Regions from separate parts of the Pseudomonas sp. Tri1 genome, predicted to be linked through region 1. Evidence: predicted binding sites of a transcription regulator. Region 1 holds the regulator's gene; each other region holds the start of a gene.
What was found. Region 1 encodes sigma-54, which starts transcription at its own class of promoters, with help from an activator protein. Its sites were predicted from a motif close to ANTGGCATNNANNTTGCTNT; they were not measured.
Positions count from the first base shown of each region.

Region 1 (6,448 bases):
AGCACGCCCACGGCATTACCACAGCACGCGGCGGCGAAGGCGCGGCCCGTGAATTCTGCGAATTGATCCTGCGCGCCCAGGGCCGCCTCGAAGCGGCCAACGCCGCATACCTGTGAGCCAATTATGCTGAGCAAGAAGATTCGCACCATTGTGGTGTTCGGCAGTATCGCGGCGATCTTTGCCGCGGTGGGCTACTGGAACATCAGCCCGGAACGCTTCCTCGATCAACCGGCAGCCACGGTCGAAGAAAATATCGACTGGTACGCGACCAACACGCATACCCTGCAATACCTGCCCGACGGCAAGGTGCAGTATGAGATGACGTCCGACAAGGTCGACCATGTAAAGGCCACCGATATTACGCTGGTGACCAAACCGGACCTGAACATGTTCCGCGGCACCGAGTTCCCCTGGCATGTGCAGAGCCTGCGCGCCGAAGTCAACTCCGGGGGCACCGAAGTGGAACTGATCGATTCGGTACGCGTGGCCCGAACCGATGAAAAAAACCGTACGACCATCATCACCAGCAGTCGTATGACCGTGTTCCCACAGCAAGAATATGCGCAGACCGAGCAACCCGTTAGAATCGACGGCGCCGGGGGTGTATCGACCGGCACGGGAATGAAAGCGTATTTGAAGGAAAGCAGGATACACCTGCTATCGAACGTAAGAGGACAGTATGAAGCTCGCTAAAACCCTCCCTATTTTGCTCAGTCTGGGCGCAGCACTGGGAAGCGCGAGCGCCTGGGCTCTTCCCAACGATCGCGACCAACCTATCCGTATCCAGGCCGACGACGCGCAACTGGACGACAAGAACGGTGTCGCCACCTACAAGGGTGACGTGATCATCACCCAGGGCTCGATGAAGGTCACCGGCAACACCGTGACCATCACCCGCACCCAGTCCGGTGATATCGACGTAGTGACCTCGGTGGGCAACCTGGCCTATTTCGAACAGATTCAGACCGCGGGCGACACCAAGCCGGTGCAAGGCTACGGGGTGACCATCCAGTATCACGCCTCCCAGGATCGCGTCGTGCTGATCGACCGCGCCAAGGTCGTGGACAAGGACGGCAACGTTACCCAAGGCGAGAAAATCGTCTATGACACGAACAAAAAGCTGGCCAGCGCCGGTCGCGCTACGGGCAGCAAAATCACTGAATCCCGTCCTCGCATCGACATGGTGATCCAGCCGAAAAAGAAAACCGACGAGCAGAAGGCCCAGTAATGGCAACTCTGAAAGCTCAGCATCTGGCCAAGAGCTACAAGAGCCGTCAAGTCGTGCGTGATGTCAGCCTGTCCATCGACAGCGGCCAGATCGTCGGCCTGCTCGGCCCTAACGGCGCGGGCAAGACCACCTGCTTCTACATGATCGTCGGCCTGGTCCAGGCCGACCAGGGGCGCGTGCTGATCGACGACCTGGACGTCAGCCACCAGCCCATGCACGGCCGGGCAAAGGCCGGTATCGGCTATCTGCCCCAGGAAGCGTCGATCTTCCGCAAGCTGTCGGTTGCCGACAACATCATGGCCATCCTCGAGACCCGCAAGGAGCTCGACAAGGCCGGTCGCCGCCAGGAACTGGAAAGCCTGCTGCAGGAATTCCACATCAGCCACATTCGCGACAACCTGGGCATGAGCCTGTCCGGTGGCGAACGGCGCCGCGTGGAAATCGCCCGCGCCCTGGCCACCGCACCGAAATTCATCCTGCTCGACGAACCGTTCGCCGGCGTGGATCCGATTTCAGTGGGCGACATCAAGCAGATCATCCACCACCTCAAGGCCAAGGGGATCGGCGTGCTGATCACCGACCACAACGTGCGCGAGACGCTGGATATCTGCGAAACCGCCTACATCGTCAATGATGGCCAGTTGATCGCCGAAGGCGACTCCGCCACCATCCTGGCCAATGAGCTGGTCAAGGAAGTGTATCTGGGCCACGAGTTCCGCCTGTAAGCGCAAAGTGTCTGGCGAATCGCCCTGGCGCCGCTAATTTATTATGGCGGCGCTCTAGGCAAACACTTCAGTTTCAGGCATATAATTTGCTTAAGTTTGGCGCTTCGGCGCCCTGTAGTGGATGGCGCATGTGCGCCGGCGAATAAGGTGTTAAGCCCCTGCCATGAAACCATCGCTAGTCTTGAGAATGGGCCAGCAGCTGACGATGACACCGCAGCTGCAACAGGCCATCCGCCTGCTCCAATTGTCGACCCTGGACCTGCAACAGGAAATCCAGGAGGCCCTGGAGTCCAATCCGATGCTCGAACGCCAGGAAGAAGGCGACGACTTCGACAATACCGATCCGCTGGCCGACAACGTCGAGCAAAAGACCAACACCGAAATCCCGGAACCGTCCTACCAGGAAGCCGCCCCGACGGTGGACAACCTCGAGGATGGCGAATGGAACGAACGCATCCCCAACGACCTGCCGGTGGACACGGCCTGGGAGGACGTCTACCAGACCAGCGCCAGCAACCTGCCGAGCAGTGACGACGACGAGTGGGACTTCACCACCCGCACCTCTGCCGGCGAGAGCCTGCAAAGCCACCTGCTGTGGCAACTGAACCTGGCGCCGATGTCCGATACCGATCGCCTGATCGCCGTGACCCTGATCGACTGCATCAACAACCAGGGCTACCTGGACGAGACTCTCGAAGAAATCCTCGAAGCCTTCGACCCCGAGCTGGACATCGAGCTGGACGAGATCGAAGCCGTCCTGCATCGCATCCAGCAATTCGAACCGGCCGGCATCGGCGCCCGCAACCTGGGCGAATGCCTGCTGCTGCAACTGCGCCAGCTGCCCGCCAAGACACCTTGGCTGGCCGAAGCCAAGCGCCTGGTCACCGACTACATCGACCTGCTGGGCGGTCGCGACTACAGCCAGCTGATGCGCCGCATGAAGCTCAAGGAAGATGAGCTGCGCCAGGTCATCGAACTGGTCCAGAGCCTCAACCCGCGCCCAGGCTCGCAAATCGAATCCACCGAACCCGAATACGTGGTCCCCGACGTGATCGTGCGCAAGCACAACGATCGCTGGCTGGTGGAGCTCAACCAGGAGTCGGTGCCCAAGCTACGGGTCAATGCCCAATACGCCGGTTTCGTCCGGCGCGCCGACACCAGCGCCGACAACACCTTCATGCGCAACCAGTTGCAGGAAGCGCGCTGGTTCATCAAGAGCCTGCAAAGCCGCAACGAAACCCTGATGAAAGTCGCCACCCAGATCGTCGAGCATCAGCGCGGCTTCCTGGAGTATGGCGACGAAGCGATGAAACCGTTGGTCCTGCACGACATCGCCGAGGCGGTGGGCATGCACGAGTCGACGATTTCCCGGGTAACCACCCAGAAATTCATGCATACCCCCCGAGGTATCTATGAACTGAAATATTTTTTCTCCAGCCACGTCAGCACCTCCGAAGGCGGCGAATGCTCGTCCACAGCCATCCGCGCGATCATCAAAAAACTGGTGGCGGCGGAAAATCAGAAAAAGCCGTTGAGTGACAGCAAGATCGCTGGTTTACTGGAGGCACAAGGCATTCAGGTGGCCCGCCGTACCGTCGCCAAATACCGCGAATCCCTCGGGATCGCACCTTCGAGCGAACGCAAGCGGTTGATGTAACGGGCCACGCCACAGCGTTCCAGTGGCAGGCATTTCTGCCTGCCGCTTTATGCACTGGCAACGAAGGAGAAGCTGTATGCAAGTCAACATCAGTGGACACCAACTGGAAGTGACCGAACCCCTGCGCACCTACGTCGGCGAAAAACTCGACCGATTGGAAAGGCATTTCGACAAGATCACCAACGTGCAAGTGACGATGACCGTCGAGAAGCTGCTGCAGAAAATCGAAGCCACGTTGCATATCCCCGGCGGAGAAGTGGTTGCCAACGCGGAGCATTCAGACATGTATGCCGCAATTGACCTGCTGACCGACAAGCTGGATCGCCAACTTAAAAAGCATAAGGAAAAGACCCAGAGCCTCCTCCAGGGCGCGACCGGTCGTTAACCCCCCCAATCCATGATCCGACTAGAATCCATCCTGACCCCCGGCCGTTCCCAAGTGAACGCGCCGGGCGGCAGTAAAAAGAAAGCCCTCGAACAAATTGCCAACCTGATCCACCGCGAAGTGCCGGATCTGGAAATGCAGGACGTCTTCGAGGCCCTGGTTGCCCGTGAAAAACTCGGTTCCACCGGTTTTGGCAACGGCATTGCCATTCCCCACTGCCGCCTCAAGGGTTGTAGCGCGCCCATCAGCGCACTGTTGCACCTTGAAGCCCCCATAGATTTCGACGCCATCGACGGCGCCCCGGTCGACCTGCTGTTTGTACTGCTGGTCCCGGAAGCGGCAACCGATGCGCATCTTGAGCTGCTGCGCCAGATCGCCAGCATGCTGGACCGCAAGGAAGTTCGCGAAAAACTGCGCAGCGCACCGAGCAACGAAGCCTTGTATCAGGTTGTCCTGGACGAGCAGAACGGTCATTAAACATGCGCATGATCATCGTCAGTGGCCGCTCCGGCTCCGGTAAAAGCACGGCGCTCAATGTGCTTGAGGACAGCGGCTACTATTGCATCGACAACCTGCCGGCCGGCCTGCTGCCGGAACTGGCCGAACGAGCCCTGATCCACACCGAACTGGCACAGCCGCTAGTAGCGGTGTCCATAGATGCACGTAACCTGCCGAGCCATCTGTCGCGCTTTCCCGAACTGCTAGAGGAAGTACGCAGCCGGCATATCCAGTGCGATGTGCTGTACCTGGATGCCGATGAAGAGACGCTGCTCAAGCGTTTTTCCGAAACCCGTCGGCGCCACCCCTTGAGCAACGCCAGCCGTTCCCTGGCCGAAGCCATTCATGACGAAAGCCAACTGCTGAGTCCGATTGCCGACCTGGCGGACCTGAAGGTCAATACCACGAACCTGAACCTGTATCAGCTACGCGACACTATCAAGTTGCGCCTGCTGAACCAGCCGGAGCCAGGCACTGCGTTCCTGGTGGAATCTTTTGGCTTCAAGCGTGGCATGCCGGTAGACGCCGACCTGGTGTTCGATGTGCGCTGCCTGCCCAACCCTTATTGGAAACCGGAATTGCGCGAGCAGTCCGGGCTTGACCAGCCAGTGATCGACTACTTGGCGGCCCAGCCGGACGTCGAGGAAATGTTTCAGGATATCTCCACCTACCTGCTCAAATGGCTGCCCCGCTTTGCCGCGAGCAACCGCGCCTATGTCACGATCGCCATCGGCTGCACCGGCGGTCATCACCGCTCTGTCTACCTGACCGAACGCCTGGGTCAGCTCCTGCAACAATCCCTGAAGAACGTCCAGGTTCGCCACCGCGACCTCAGCTAAAGGATTCACATCGCGATGCCTGCTCTGGAAATCGAAATCATCAACAAGCTGGGGTTGCATGCCCGTGCGTCGGCCAAGTTCGTCGGGATTGCCGGCCAATTCAAGGACACCACCATCCGGGTCGGGCGCACGCCTGAGTCCATGATCGACGGTAAAAGCATTATGGCGATGATGATGCTCGCCGCCGGCAAGGGCACCAGGATCCACCTGCACACTGAAGGCGAACAGGCACAGGAAGCGTTGGATGCGTTGGTGGCGCTGATCAACAACTATTTCGACGAAGGCGAATAATTGCCCCAGGCTCAGGGCGGATTTTTTGTGGCGAGGGAGCTTGCTCCTCGCCACAAAAGCCAAAGCTCATAGCCCGTCGATTGCGTCACGCCAACGCCGTATCCATCACCATCATCAGGCAAAACCCCACCAACAACCCCAGGCTCGCCAGCTTGTCGTGACCATTGCGGCGCGATTCGGGGATGACCTCATGAGTCACCACCAACAGCATCGCCCCGGCCGCCAGCGCCAACCCCAGGGGCAACAACATCTCCGCCAGGCTGACCAGCCACGCGCACAGCAGCGCAAACAGCGGTTCGACCAGCCCTGACGCGGCGCCAATCATGAAGGCCTTGATTCGCGACATCCCCGCGGTGGCCAGCACCAGTGCGATCACCAGCCCCTCAGGTACATCCTGCAAGGCGATGCCCATCGCCAGACTGTCGGCATCGGGCATGCCGCCGCCCGCTGACACGCCGACGGCCATCCCTTCGGGAATGTTGTGGGCCACGATGGCAAATACAAACAACCAGATCCGCGGGGCAATGATCGGACGTCCCGGTGCCTCCACCAGCCGCTCAGGACTGGCGGACACCTTGCGATCCACCAGATACAGCCCGAACGCCCCCAGCAGGATGCCGAAACTGATCAGCCCGCTGGCCGCCCAAGGTGTGAGCCCCAGCTGTTCAGCGGCGGCAATGCCCGGCACGATCAGCGAAAATGCCGTGGCGGCCAGCATCACCCCGGCACCGAAGCCCAGCAGCGAATCGCTCACGGCCTCGGGCATGCGCCGGATGACCAACACCGGCACGGCGCCCAACGCCGTACCCAAGGCGCAAAGGCCAC
Region 1 is NZ_CP072913.1:1,029,594-1,036,041, reverse strand. It holds gene J9870_RS04400 (HAD family hydrolase) at 1-116, shown strand, start outside; gene lptC (LPS export ABC transporter periplasmic protein LptC) at 124-693, shown strand; gene lptA (lipopolysaccharide transport periplasmic protein LptA) at 680-1,228, shown strand; gene lptB (LPS export ABC transporter ATP-binding protein) at 1,228-1,953, shown strand; gene J9870_RS04380 (RNA polymerase factor sigma-54) at 2,117-3,610, shown strand; gene raiA (ribosome-associated translation inhibitor RaiA) at 3,687-3,995, shown strand; gene ptsN (PTS IIA-like nitrogen regulatory protein PtsN) at 4,008-4,472, shown strand; gene rapZ (RNase adapter RapZ) at 4,475-5,332, shown strand; gene J9870_RS04360 (HPr family phosphocarrier protein) at 5,348-5,623, shown strand; gene J9870_RS04355 (ZIP family metal transporter) at 5,709-6,448, opposite strand, start outside.

Region 2 (6,448 bases), 2.6 Mb from region 1:
TCATTTATTCAATGAGCGTGCGCACGTCTGCGCTTGCCTTTGCGTAAGGCACAGTCTAGGGAACACCCGGGTCAAGCGCCAGCTCTCTACCCATTTCTACCCGATCGCTACATCGCCACTTCCACCTGGCCCGGGGCCATGACCTGCGCCTTGATAACCCGTTGGGAATTGAGGTTTTTCACCCGAATCTGTTCACGCATGCCCCCGTTGGACAAGGCTTCGCCTGGCATCCGCACAGCCAGGGTCCCGCTGCGGGCGGTAATGACCACCTGGTCGCCTTTGCGGATCACTTCGGCCTGTTCCAGGTGCACCAGGGTGACGACTTGATCGGCGACCATTGGTCGGACAAGTTTCTGGCCGATCGCCTGGTCGACGGAGGTCAGGAAGCCTTGGCTGATCTGACTGATGTCCCGTTCGCGCAGGATTACGTCCTGAGGCTCGACAATCCCGGCCCGCTTGAGCGGACGGGTGGTGGTGACAATTTCGCGGAACAGGCGCACCTGAGCCGGTACGAACACTGTCCAGGGCGCGGCGCTGTCGCAACGTACCTTCACCGTGACCCGGCCCAGGGGTCTTGCAGGGCTCTCCAGCGAAGCAGTCAATTCCTTGTCGCACATCGGCATGCGCAGGCGCGGGTCGAGTTGGTTGACTTCGATTTCATAGCGACCCTCGGTTTGACTGGTAGCCAGATAGTCTTCTACGGTGAATTCAAGAAAGCCCTGAGTGACGCCGATAAGTAGATCAGGCAAGGTAACCGGTACAGCAGCGAGGGCAGGGCCGCCCGAAGTGAACAGGCAGACAGCCAACAGTGCACCGAGCCAATGGCGGCAGTGAGTGATCAGGCGTCGAGAAAATGTCGTTTGTGCGTTCATGCCGGTTGAATAGCAAGCCCCGTGCCGTTTAGTGATGAATGCGCGTCGGACACATTAGCGTTAGGTAGGAGTCAGGGCATGGCGGGAGTAATGGACTCGGTAAACCAGCGTACACAGCTGGTCGGTCAGAATCGCCTGGAGCTGTTGCTGTTCCGTCTCGACGGCCAGCAATTGTATGGAATTAACGTATTCAAGGTCCGCGAGGTGCTGCAATGTCCTAAGCTGACCCTGATGCCTAAGTCCAGTCCCGTCGTGTGTGGTGTGGCGAATATTCGGGGAGCGACCATCCCGATTCTCGATCTTGCGATGGCGACCGGTTCCGGTCGATTGCTGGATCAGAGCAATCCGTTTGTGATCATTACCGAGTACAACACCAAGACCCAAGGTTTCCTGGTTCGCTCGGTGGAGCGCATCGTCAACATGAACTGGGAAGAGATTCATCCGCCGCCCAAGGGCACTGGCCGCGATCACTACCTGACGGCGGTGACCCGGGTCGATAACCAGTTGGTGGAAATCATCGACGTGGAGAAAATCCTCGCCGAGGTGGCGCCGACCCCGGAGGCGATTTCCGTGGGGGTGGTGGATGCTGAAACCCAGCACAAGGCGATTTCGCTGCGGGTATTGACCGTCGATGATTCTTCGGTTGCACGCAAGCAGGTCACCCGTTGTCTACAAACGGTCGGCGTTGAAGTGGTGGCGTTGAATGATGGACGGCAGGCGCTGGATTACCTGCGCCAGTTGGTCGACGAGGGCAAGAAGCCCGAAGAAGAATTCCTGATGATGATCTCCGACATCGAAATGCCGGAAATGGACGGGTACACCCTGACGTCAGAAATTCGCAGCGACCCGCGTATGCAAAAGCTGCATATCATTTTACATACTTCATTGTCGGGGGTTTTCAACCAGGCGATGGTCAAGAAAGTCGGCGCCGACGACTTCCTGGCCAAGTTTCGGCCCGATGACCTGGCCTCCCGAGTCGTCGATCGTATCAAAGCAGCAGAATAAAGCTCGGGCGCGTTGTGCGCCCGGCAAGCCAACACAATGAAAGAGGCGGTATCTTGTCTACGGGTAATTTGGATTTCGAACAGTTCCGGGTCTTCCTGGAAAAAGCCTGTGGCATTTTGCTTGGTGAAAACAAGCAATACCTGGTGTCGAGCCGTCTCAACAAGTTGATGGAGCAACAGGGCCTTAAATCGTTGGGCGAACTGGTACAGCGTATCCAGACCCAGCCGCGCAGCGGTTTGCGTGAGATGGTGGTGGATGCCATGACCACCAATGAGACCCTGTGGTTTCGTGACACCTATCCGTTCGAGGTGTTGAAGAACAGAGTGCTGCCGGCTGCCATCAAGGCCAGCCCGGGCCAACGCCTGCGGATCTGGTCGGCGGCCTGTTCGTCGGGGCAGGAACCCTATTCGTTGTCGATGTCCATCGATGAGTTCGAGCGGACCAACATCGGCCAGTTGAAAGGTGGTGTGCAAATCGTTGCCACCGACCTGTCCGGGACCATGCTCAATAACTGCAAGACCGGCGAATACGACAGCCTGGCCATCGGCCGCGGTTTGTCGCCCGATCGCCTGCAGCGCTACTTCGACCCAAAAGGGCCGGGACGCTGGGTGGTCAAGGCGCCGATCAAGAACCGGGTGGAGTTTCGCTCGTTCAACCTGCTGGATAGCTATGCCAGCCTGGGCAAGTTCGACATCGTGTTCTGCCGCAACGTGTTGATCTACTTCTCCGCCGAAGTGAAGAAGGACATCCTGTTGCGTATCCACAGCACCCTCAAGCCTGGCGGCTACCTGTTCCTCGGCGCTTCCGAGGCGTTGAACGGTTTGCCGGATCATTACCAGATGGTCCAGTGCAGTCCGGGGATCATCTACCAGGCGAAGTGATTCGCTTTGGGTTGTCAAAAAGCGGGAGTCCTCAGGGCTCCCTTTTTTATGCCCGCCTCCCTCCAATCAGCACCAATCCCTGCGATAGCGTTAGCGGCGACACATGCAAATCGATGTAACGGATAAACCGTCATCGCGAGCCAGCTCGCTTCCACAATTTGACACTCATTGCCCTCGGTAAGCGGCAGAAAAGCGGCAGCCAGCGGAAGCCGATTGCCGCTTTTCTGGCATTGCCGCTTTGCCGATGCCCGCAAAGCCCCGGTTTATGGGCTTTTTTAAAGTGGCACGGCGCTTGCTAAGTTCATCGTACGTACATTCTGGTCACCCAAAGGTTTCCGACATGAGCATCAGCTTCGATAAAGCGCTCGGTATCCACGAACAGGCCCTGAGCTTCCGCGCCCAGCGTGCCGAAGTCCTGGCCAACAACATCGCCAACGCCGATACCCCGAACTACAAGGCTCGGGACCTGGACTTTTCCAAAGTGCTCGCCGAGCAGAACGAGAAGACCAAGAACGGCACCTTCGCGCTGAACATGACCAATAGCCGTCATATTGAAGCCGAGGGCCTGGGCAATGGTGACGAATCGCTGATGTATCGCACGCCGATGCAGCCTTCGATCGATCAGAACACCGTGGACGCTCAACTGGAACAGTCCAACTACGCGGAGAACTCCGTGAACTTCCAGGCCAGTTTCACGCTGCTCAACAGCAAGTTCAAAGGGCTGGTATCGGCCCTTCGCGGAGAGTAAGCCATGTCGATCGCGAGCGTATTCAACATTGCCGGCAGCGCCATGAGTGCCCAGACCACGCGTCTGAACACCGTCGCCAGTAACATCGCCAACGCCGAGACCGTTTCGTCGAGCATCGACCAGACCTACCGTGCTCGTCACCCGGTATTTGCCACCATGTACCAGGGCGGCCAGTCCGGCGGCAGCGACTCGCTGTTCCAGGAGCAGGACGCGGCCGGGCAGGGCGTACAAGTGCTTGGCGTGGTCGAAGACCAGAGCAACCTCGAAGCCCGTTACGAGCCGAACCATCCGGCGGCTGACGCCAAGGGTTACGTCTACTACCCGAACGTCAACGTCGTCGAAGAAATGGCCGACATGATTTCCGCCAGTCGTTCGTTCCAGACCAACGCCGAAATGATGAACACCGCCAAAACCATGATGCAGAAGGTCCTGACCCTCGGTCAGTGATAAGGGGCGAGTCACATGAGCGTTACCAACACTACCAGCGGTTTGAGCCTTAACGAGATCCTGGCCAACTCCTCGGTCAAGACCAGCACCACCAGCGATGGCCTGTCCTCGGCAACGAGCTCGGCCACTGGTTCGCAGTCGCTGGGCAAGGATGCGTTCCTGCAATTGCTGGTCACCCAGCTGAAAAACCAGAACCCGCTGGAGCCGCAGGATAACGGTGAATTCGTTGCCCAGCTGGCGCAGTTCAGCAGCCTGGAAGGCATCACCACCCTTAACGACACCGTGAGCGGTCTCGCCAGTAACTACAACTCGTCCCAGGCCTTGCAGGCTTCATCGCTGGTCGGGCGTTCGGTCATTGCTCCAGGCAACAAGGCCGTGGTCGATACCTCCAAGAGCCTCAACGGCACGGTGGTGGTGCCGACTTCGGTGTCCTCCATTGCGCTCAAGATCGTGGACAAGGATGGCAAGACTGTCCGCACCATCGACATGGGTAGCCAGAATGCCGGCAATGCCGCTTTCATCTGGGACGGCAAGAACGACGCCGGCACGACGGTCGAAGCGGGCACCTACACCTTTACGGCCGCGACCACCATCGACGGCAAGGCGACGTCGCTGATCACCAACCTGCCGGCAACGGTCAGCAGCGTGACGATCAGCCAGACGGGCGGTGAACTGATGCTCAACCTTGCCGGGCTGGGCAGCATTGCCCTGTCCAAAGTACAAACTATTGGTATGTAGAGCCGACTAACCCGGCAAAAGGAGTGGAAAATGTCTTTTAACATCGGCCTTAGCGGTCTCTATGCAGCCAACAAACAGCTGGACGTGACCGGCAACAACATCGCCAACGTGGCGACCACCGGTTTCAAATCGTCCCGCGCGGAATTCGAAGACGTCTACTCGGCCACCAAGCTGGGTTCGGGCAGCAAGACCGTCGGCAACGGCGTGCGCCTGGCCAACGTTTCCCAGCAGTTCGGCCAGGGTGACGTCAATAACACCGGCAACGTGCTCGACATGGGTATCCAGGGGCAGGGCTTCTTCGTCCTGGATAACGACGGTTCCCTGAGCTACACCCGTGCCGGTACCTTCAAGACCGATAAAGAAGGCTACGTCACCAACAGTGATGGCACTGCACGTCTGCAGGGCTACGGCGTGGATGCCAACGGCAATATCCTCAACGGTATTTTGACCGACCTGCGCATCGACACCTCCAACCTGCCGCCGAATGCCACCAGCCTGGTTTCGTCGACGATCAACCTGAACTCGACGGCGACGGCGATCACCGCGGCGTTCAATCCGAGCGACACCGCTACGTTCACCAAGCAATTTACCACTCCGGTCTACGACACCCAGGGCAACCAGCATTCCATGGACCAATATATGGTCAAGACTGCTGGCAACACCTGGAATGTGTATACCTTGATCGATGGTCGTAACCTGAATGGCAGCTTGCCGACCACGACGGGCGCGACCGCGCCGATTCCTTCGACCATGACCTTTGATTCGAACGGCAAGTTGACCCAGGTCAGCACCCCGCCAGCGACTATTAACAGCGACCTGGTATTGACTGGCTGGGTTCCCGGCACCGTAACCAACGGCGTATGGGCCGCCAACGGCGCCGCGAGTGCACCGACCATCACGATCTCCATGGGCAATACCACCCAATTCAACGCCGATACCGCGCGGTCGATCCCGACCCAGAACGGTTACGCCACTGGCCAGATCACCAACCTGACCATCGACGGCAGCGGCGTATTGCTGGCTAACTTCAGCAACAACCAGACCAAGCCGATCGGCCAGATCGCGCTCGCCAGCTTCACCAACGAACAAGGCCTGCAACCTGTAGGTGGCACCAGTTGGAAGGAAACCTTCGCCTCGGGCATCCCAGGCTACGATGCCCCACAGACCGGCACCCTGGGTTCGATCGTCTCCAACTCCCTGGAAGAGTCCAACGTCAACTTGACCAATGAGCTGGTCGAGCTGATCAAGGCCCAGAGCAACTACCAGGCGAACGCCAAGACCATCTCCACCCAGAGCACCATCATGCAGACCATCATTCAGATGACCTGATAGCTGGCTGTTTCAAAAAAACCGACGTCCTGAGGCGTCGGTTTTTTTATGCGTGAAATTCTTCACCGGTAACTACCGTCTGTCGGCTGGCTGGTGCGGAACTTGCACTTCAGTCCAAATCGCTCAACGAGCGTCAAGTTTCCATACGACTGTCATCGAGTCTGTATTGACGACAGGGATGTCACGAAAACCAAGGGACGGATACCAGTTTGAAACCCCATAACGCTGTCAGTGCGCCTATTGTCGCGCCTTCATTGAAATTGGTACTGCGTCGAGGTCTGCTGGGCGCTGCGCTGTTTTCCGGTGTGATCAATATTCTGGCGCTGATCGGCCCGCTGTTCATGCTGGAAGTGTATGACCGGGTCATTCCCAGCCAGAGCGTGCCGACCCTGGTCGCCCTGGGGCTGCTAGCGCTGGGGGTTTATGCG
Region 2 is NZ_CP072913.1:5,151,834-5,158,281, reverse strand. It holds gene flgA (flagellar basal body P-ring formation chaperone FlgA) at 108-872, opposite strand; gene J9870_RS22265 (chemotaxis protein CheV) at 951-1,877, shown strand; gene cheR (protein-glutamate O-methyltransferase CheR) at 1,931-2,758, shown strand; gene flgB (flagellar basal body rod protein FlgB) at 3,099-3,506, shown strand; gene flgC (flagellar basal body rod protein FlgC) at 3,510-3,953, shown strand; gene flgD (flagellar hook assembly protein FlgD) at 3,969-4,691, shown strand; gene flgE (flagellar hook protein FlgE) at 4,722-6,020, shown strand; gene J9870_RS22235 (type I secretion system permease/ATPase) at 6,230-6,448, shown strand, end outside.
Region 2: flgB (flagellar basal body rod protein FlgB) is a predicted target of sigma-54. The motif match lies at 3,038-3,057, and genes of this name have one in related genera.

Region 3 (6,448 bases), 2.0 Mb from region 1:
AACTACGACACCCTCAACGGCTCACCCTTTACCCTCAAGCTGGACACCGGGCTGGGTAAACAAGGCAAGATCCTGGCCGACGGCGAGGTCAACCTGAACCCGATCACCGCCCGGCTCAAGGTCAAGACCCAGGATGTCGACCTGCGGGTGGCCCAGTCGTATATCAACCCGTTCATTCGCTTGGAATTGCGCTCCGGGATGCTCGGCAGCGATCTGGCGGTAGATCTCAAAAGCACCGAGCCGCTGGCATTCGCCGTTACCGGTCGCGCCCAGGTCGATCAGCTACACACCCTCGACACCCTCAAGACCCGAGATTTCCTCAAGTGGCAGAGCCTGGTCCTCGAGGGCCTCAACTACCAGCACGGTGACAGCCTGTCCATCGACAAGGTCAACCTGTTCCAGCCGTACGCGCGCTTCATGATCAACGACGACCGCACCACCAACGTCGATGACCTGCTGATCCCGCAACCGGCCGACAGCGGCACGAAGAAAACCGCGGCAAAATCGGCCTCCCAGGAGAAACCGCTGGGTATCCACATCGGAGGCATCGCCATCAACGACGGCTCGGCCAACTTCGCCGACTTCAGCCTGACCCCCAACTTCGCCACCGCCATCCAACAGCTCAACGGTCAGATCGGCACCATCGACAGCCGCCAGGCCAAACCGGCCAGCGTGGACATCAAGGGCAAGGTCGATCGCTATGCACCGGTCACCATCAAGGGGGCAGTCAACCCCTTCGACCCAATGGCCAGCCTCGACATCGCCACCAGCTTCAAACGGGTCGAGCTGACCACCCTGACGCCCTACTCTGGCAAGTTCGCCGGCTATCGCATCCGCAAGGGCCGGCTCAATCTCGACCTGCATTACCGGATCACCCAGGGCAAGCTCCAGGCGGAGAACAAGGTGGTGGTCGAGCAACTGCAACTGGGGGAAAAAGTCGACAGCCCGGATGCCGTGAGCCTGCCACTCAAATTGGCCGTTGCATTGCTGAAGGATTCAGACGGCAGGATTTCCATCGAACTACCGGTTTCCGGTGATCTCAACGATCCGCAATTCAGCGTCATGCCGATCATCTGGCAGACCCTGCGCAACCTGGTGGTACGAGCGGCCCAGGCGCCGTTCAAACTCATCGGTGGGTTGGTGGCCGGTGGCGGTTCGGAAGACTTGGGCAGTGTGTCGTTCGCTCCGGGTTCCAGCGATCTGAGCAAAGAAAACGAAGGTGTACTGCTCAAGCTGTCCGAGGCCCTGGGTAAACGTCCCGAGCTGCGCCTGGAGATCGAAGGGACTGCCGCCGAGAGCAGCGATGGCCCGTTGCTCGCCGCCCAGCGCCTGGAACGTGAATACCAGTACAACTACTACAAGATGCTGCAACGTCGGGGCGACAAAGTACCGGCTCAGGCCTCGCTGATACAGGTGCCCGAGGATGAAAAGCCACCGCTGCTCGAAGGCATCTACCGCACCCGCCTCAAGACCCAGCCGCCCGCCGAATGGACGCAATTGGATAAAAAGGCACGAATCGAGAAACTGCGCGAGGGCGTGATCAAGTTCTGGAGCGGCAGTGACGTGCTCTTGCGCCAACTGGGGCAGGAGCGGGCTAGCAGCATCAAGGACTTCCTGGTAGACAAAGGGCAGTTGGCCGACGACCGTGTGTATTTCATCGACGCCAGCCTCGGCCAGGCCGAGAGCGACGGCAGTGTGATCACGCCTATGCATCTGGATGCCGAATAAGATGAAGTACCTGTACGGCCTCAGCCTGGCTTTATTGCTGGCCGCTGGCCAAATGGCGGCAGCCGATACGCTGCGCTGCGGCAGCCAGTTGATCAGCGTCGGAGACCGCTCGAGCGAAGTGCTGCAAAAGTGCGGGGAGCCGGTAGCGCGGGATGACCTGGGCTATAAACGCAGTGTCAATCGCCGGGAAGAATACCCGGTGGAAGAATGGACCTACGGCCCCAACAGCGGCATGTACCAGTACCTGCGTTTCGAGGGGAATCGGCTGGTGCAAATCACCAGCAAGCGCGGGCGCTGAGCTTGTGTTGAATGTGCCGCCGCCATCGCGAGCAAGCTCGCTCCCACAGGGGGGACACGGTGAACATCGATTTGGGGATCACCCTGAATAATGTGGGAGATTCTATGTTGCAGGGGAACCCTGCAACCGTGAATTTGGTTGGTATTCGCTCTGATTTTTCATCAGGGCGAATGCTACCCGACACAACTTGCGGGCAAGGATAACCAAGGCCTGAGTTCTGGCCAGGCCTCGTGCCAAGAAGGCCTCATAGTAAGGTTTCCAGGCAGGAGACCGACAGGCCGCCATCGCGGCGTTGTGCGCCAGGCGTCGTAGCTCCCCGTCCCCTTTTTTGCTCAAGTGACGAGGACTGTGCTTCTTCCCTGAGTCTTTTGGACGCAAATCCATCCCCAAGAAAGCAATGAATGCATCGCCACTGACAAAGTGACCGCGCATGAATGCGGTCGCCAAGCCAATGGCCGTCAGTTCACCAATCCCTTCAATGGCTTTGCAGCGGTTGATGTTTTCAGTGATCCCTACCGCTTGGCTGGCCTCACGCATTAGCTTCTGAATGGCCTGATCGGACTCTTTGAAGACCTCCAACTGCCGGGCCAAGATGTCCTTTAGGCACGGTTCGTTCGAAAAACTCAGCACGATACTGACACGGGCCTTGATGAGTGCCGCACGTTTTCTAAGCAGGTTTTTTAACACTTTGTAGGCTTCTGGAGGTGGGCTCCAGATACGCAGCCTTGCTTGCTCGTTCGTTAGATAACGAGCCAGCAAACGCGCATCACAAGGATCAGTTTTAGCCCGCAGCCCAATACTTTCACGGTAATGGGCCACCCGATAAGGATCCACAACGTAAACATGAAACCCCATTCCATGGGCCAGCTCAGCTGTGTCCAGGTGATAAAAACTGGTGGCTTCCAGCGCAATCGAGCTTTGGGCTGGTAGCGTTTTGAGCCACCGGCCAAGAGCTTCGCGATTGTTGGCGATGGCTTGAGTGATTTTCAGGTCTTCGCGGTAAACGACGATTTCGGCCTTCGCTACATCGATACCAATAACCGTTGGTGAGTTAAGGATTGTCATGACGAATCCTCGGAGCTAGGGTTTAGGTGCTTGTCGGGGTCTACCTTTGCGCTGGCTTGCCTCTATCGTCGGTTTTACCGATGAATTCCTTATCGGCGCTTTAGGTAGAAAGGGCGGAACGAGAAGTCTCCCACGGTCCGTACTGGCTAGAGTCGGAATCGAGCTTTTAGTCCCGCCCACCCCTTCAAGTCTAAACATACAAGCGAGCTTGCTCGCGATGGCGGCGACTCGCTTCTGATTCGGGCGCAAACGCTGCCCCACAGATTAATCCCGCAATAGAACAGGCCCCCGGCACGAATGCCGGAGGCCTGTAACGGCCACATCCATGTGGCCTTTCGCATGAACTCCAAAGCGACGGCAAACGTATATCCTGGCCCGCTTGCCGCGCCTTCTCCCAGCCCAGGCGAGAAGTCTTAGCCTTACTCGGCTTTCAGGCCGTCAGCCGATACGGCCTTGACGCCTTTGATTTTCTTGGCGATCGCCACAGCGGTGTCTTTTTGTGCATCAGTGACTTTGGTCATCGAAGATAGGGACACAACACCTTTGTTGGTTTCGACTTTGATATCAGTGCCTGGAATGCCTTTTTCGGTGACCAGGTCAGCTTTGACCTTGGTGGTGATCCAGGTATCGGAAACGTCCTCTTTGGCCTCTGTCACTTCGCCAGCAGCCAGCATCATCGGCGCCTGAGTCGCTTGAGTGGTCTCGGCGAATGCGCTAGCCATGGTCAAGGTCAGTGCGGTTGCAGCGGCGGCAGTGATAGCGAACTTCTTCATACGAGTAACTCCTGTTTTTCTCAAAAACTGCCGGACGTGCATCCCGGCAGGGTTATCAGGAGTAGTGCGAAGGCTGTGCCAGTTTTTGAAAAACCATTAATTTGTTTTAAATCAATTGGTTAAGCGAAGCGGCGATTTTCACAATCATGCAAAATGCATGAAGCGGTGATTCTGGACATGCAACTTGCGGGTTTTGGCTTCCCGCTAAGCTTATGAATTACGAAGATTTTCTTTTAGTGAGGGAGCAAGCCCCCTCACCTCGTCACGTATCAGACGCCAGGGCAGCCAGCCGGCAGGAATTCCTTGGCAGCGTTAGATGCGCATGTCCAGGCACCGGCGGCGTCTCGGCTAAGGGTGATCGTCTTACCCGCTACAGCAGCAGGAGCATTTGAGAGGGTACAAACGATGGTGCCTGTGCCTGCCGAAGCAGTACCCGTGACTGCTATTGCGCAGTTGCTGGTAGGCGTCGTGATGTTCATGTTGTCCGCTGTTGGGTTAGTTCCCTGATTCATCATGTCCTCGTACGGTACCTTCAACGCAGAAATTTCCCCAAGCCCGGCCGTAGCCTTGGCTCGCGCCTGGTACTTGGAATATTGCGGCAACGCAAACGTTGCCAGAATGCCGATGATCGCCACGACGATCAGCAGCTCGATCAGCGTAAAACCCTTGTGCTTATTCATAGATATCTCCATAGCATGAGGCGAAATCTCATGACCTGAAGCAGCCACTGCACGGCACATGCCAACCCTCACAGCCCAGCCAGCAGCAGGTTTGAGTCTTAAAAAACCCTGCGTCCTACCCCAACAACCGCACTATCTGACGTTTTTTGTCACCCTTGCTTGCTGGTTAGGCGCTTACGCTTGACTAGGCTATAAGTCATGAACTGTTCGCCGTCGGGATTCCCATGAATGACATCGCCCTCAGCGGCCTGACCAAGCAATTGGTGCTGGCCGAACTGCTCACCGAGCAAAGTGCGCAGCAGGCGTACCAACAGGCCCAGCACAGTCGCACGCCCCTGGTCAGTTATCTGGTACAGAACAAACTGGTCCAGAGCCGCCAGGTGGCGGAGATCGCCTCGGAGCATTTTGGCGTCGCCCTGCTGGACCTCAACAGCCTGGACAAAGAGACCCAACCCACGGGCCTGGTCAGCGAAAAACTGGTGCGCCAGCACCACGCCCTGCCACTGTGGCGGCGTGGCAATAAATTGTTCGTGGGCATCTCCGACCCGACCAACCACCAGGCCATCAATGACATCCAGTTCAGCACCGGCCTGACCACCGAAGCCATCCTGGTGGAGGACGACAAGCTCAGCGACGCCATCGAGAAGTTCTTCGAATCCAGCAGCACGGGCCTGGAAGGTATGGGTGATGTCGACCTCGATGGCCTGGACATCGAGTCGATCGACGAGCACAAGCAGGATTCCATCGCTGGCCAGGACACCGACGACGCGCCGGTGGTGCGGTTCGTCAACAAGATGCTGCTGGACGCGATCAAGGGCGGCTCCTCCGATTTGCACTTCGAGCCCTATGAAAAAATCTACCGGGTGCGGGTGCGTACCGATGGCATGTTGCGGGAGGTGGCCCGGCCACCGATCCAGTTGGCCACCCGTATCGCCGCACGCCTCAAGGTGATGGCCAGCCTCGATATCTCCGAACGGCGCAAACCCCAGGACGGGCGCCTGAAAATGCGCCTGTCGAAAAGCAAATCGATCGATTTCCGGGTCAACACCCTGCCCACCCTCTGGGGCGAAAAAGTGGTGATCCGGATTCTCGACCCGTCCAGCGCACAAATGGGCATCGATGCCCTGGGCTACGAACCGGATCAGAAAGACCTGTACATGGCGGCCCTCAAACAACCACAAGGCTTGATCCTGGTGACCGGGCCGACCGGCTCGGGCAAGACCGTGTCGCTGTACACCGGTCTGAATATCCTCAACACCGTGGACATCAACATTTCCACCGCCGAAGACCCGGTGGAGATCAACATGGAAGGCATCAACCAGGTCAACGTGAACCCACGCCAGGGGCTGGATTTCGCTCAAGCCCTACGCTCGTTCCTGCGCCAGGACCCGGATGTGATCATGGTCGGCGAGATCCGCGACCTGGAAACCGCCGAAATCGCCATCAAGGCAGCACAGACCGGGCACCTGGTGCTCTCCACGCTGCACACCAACAGCGCCGCCGAAACCTTGATTCGCCTGCAGAACATGGGCATTCCGGGCTTCAATATCGCCACCGCTGTACACCTGATCATCGCCCAACGGCTGGCGCGCAAGCTGTGCAACCACTGCAAGAGAACCATCGAGGTGCCTGAGGAGACCCTGCTCAAGGAAGGTTTCCCCCGGGAACGCATCGGCACATTCACGATCTATGAGCCGGTTGGATGCGAACAGTGCAACCACGGTTACAAAGGGCGCGTGGGGGTTTATGAAGTGGTCAAGAACACACCTGAGCTGCAACGGTTGATCATGGCCGAGGGCAACTCGCTGGAAATCGACCTGCAAATGCGCAAGGACGGTTTCAATGACCTGCGCACATCGGGGCTGCTCAAGGTGATGCAGGGCATGACCAGCCTCGAGGAAATC
Region 3 is NZ_CP072913.1:5,720,535-5,726,982, forward strand. It holds gene J9870_RS24845 (DUF748 domain-containing protein) at 1-1,728, shown strand, start outside; gene J9870_RS24850 (DUF2845 domain-containing protein) at 1,730-2,026, shown strand; gene J9870_RS24855 (transposase) at 2,129-3,091, opposite strand; gene J9870_RS24860 (BON domain-containing protein) at 3,511-3,864, opposite strand; gene J9870_RS24865 (pilin) at 4,134-4,544, opposite strand; gene pilB (type IV-A pilus assembly ATPase PilB) at 4,769-6,448, shown strand, end outside.
Region 3: J9870_RS24865 (pilin) is a predicted target of sigma-54. The motif match lies at 4,591-4,610, and genes of this name have one in related genera.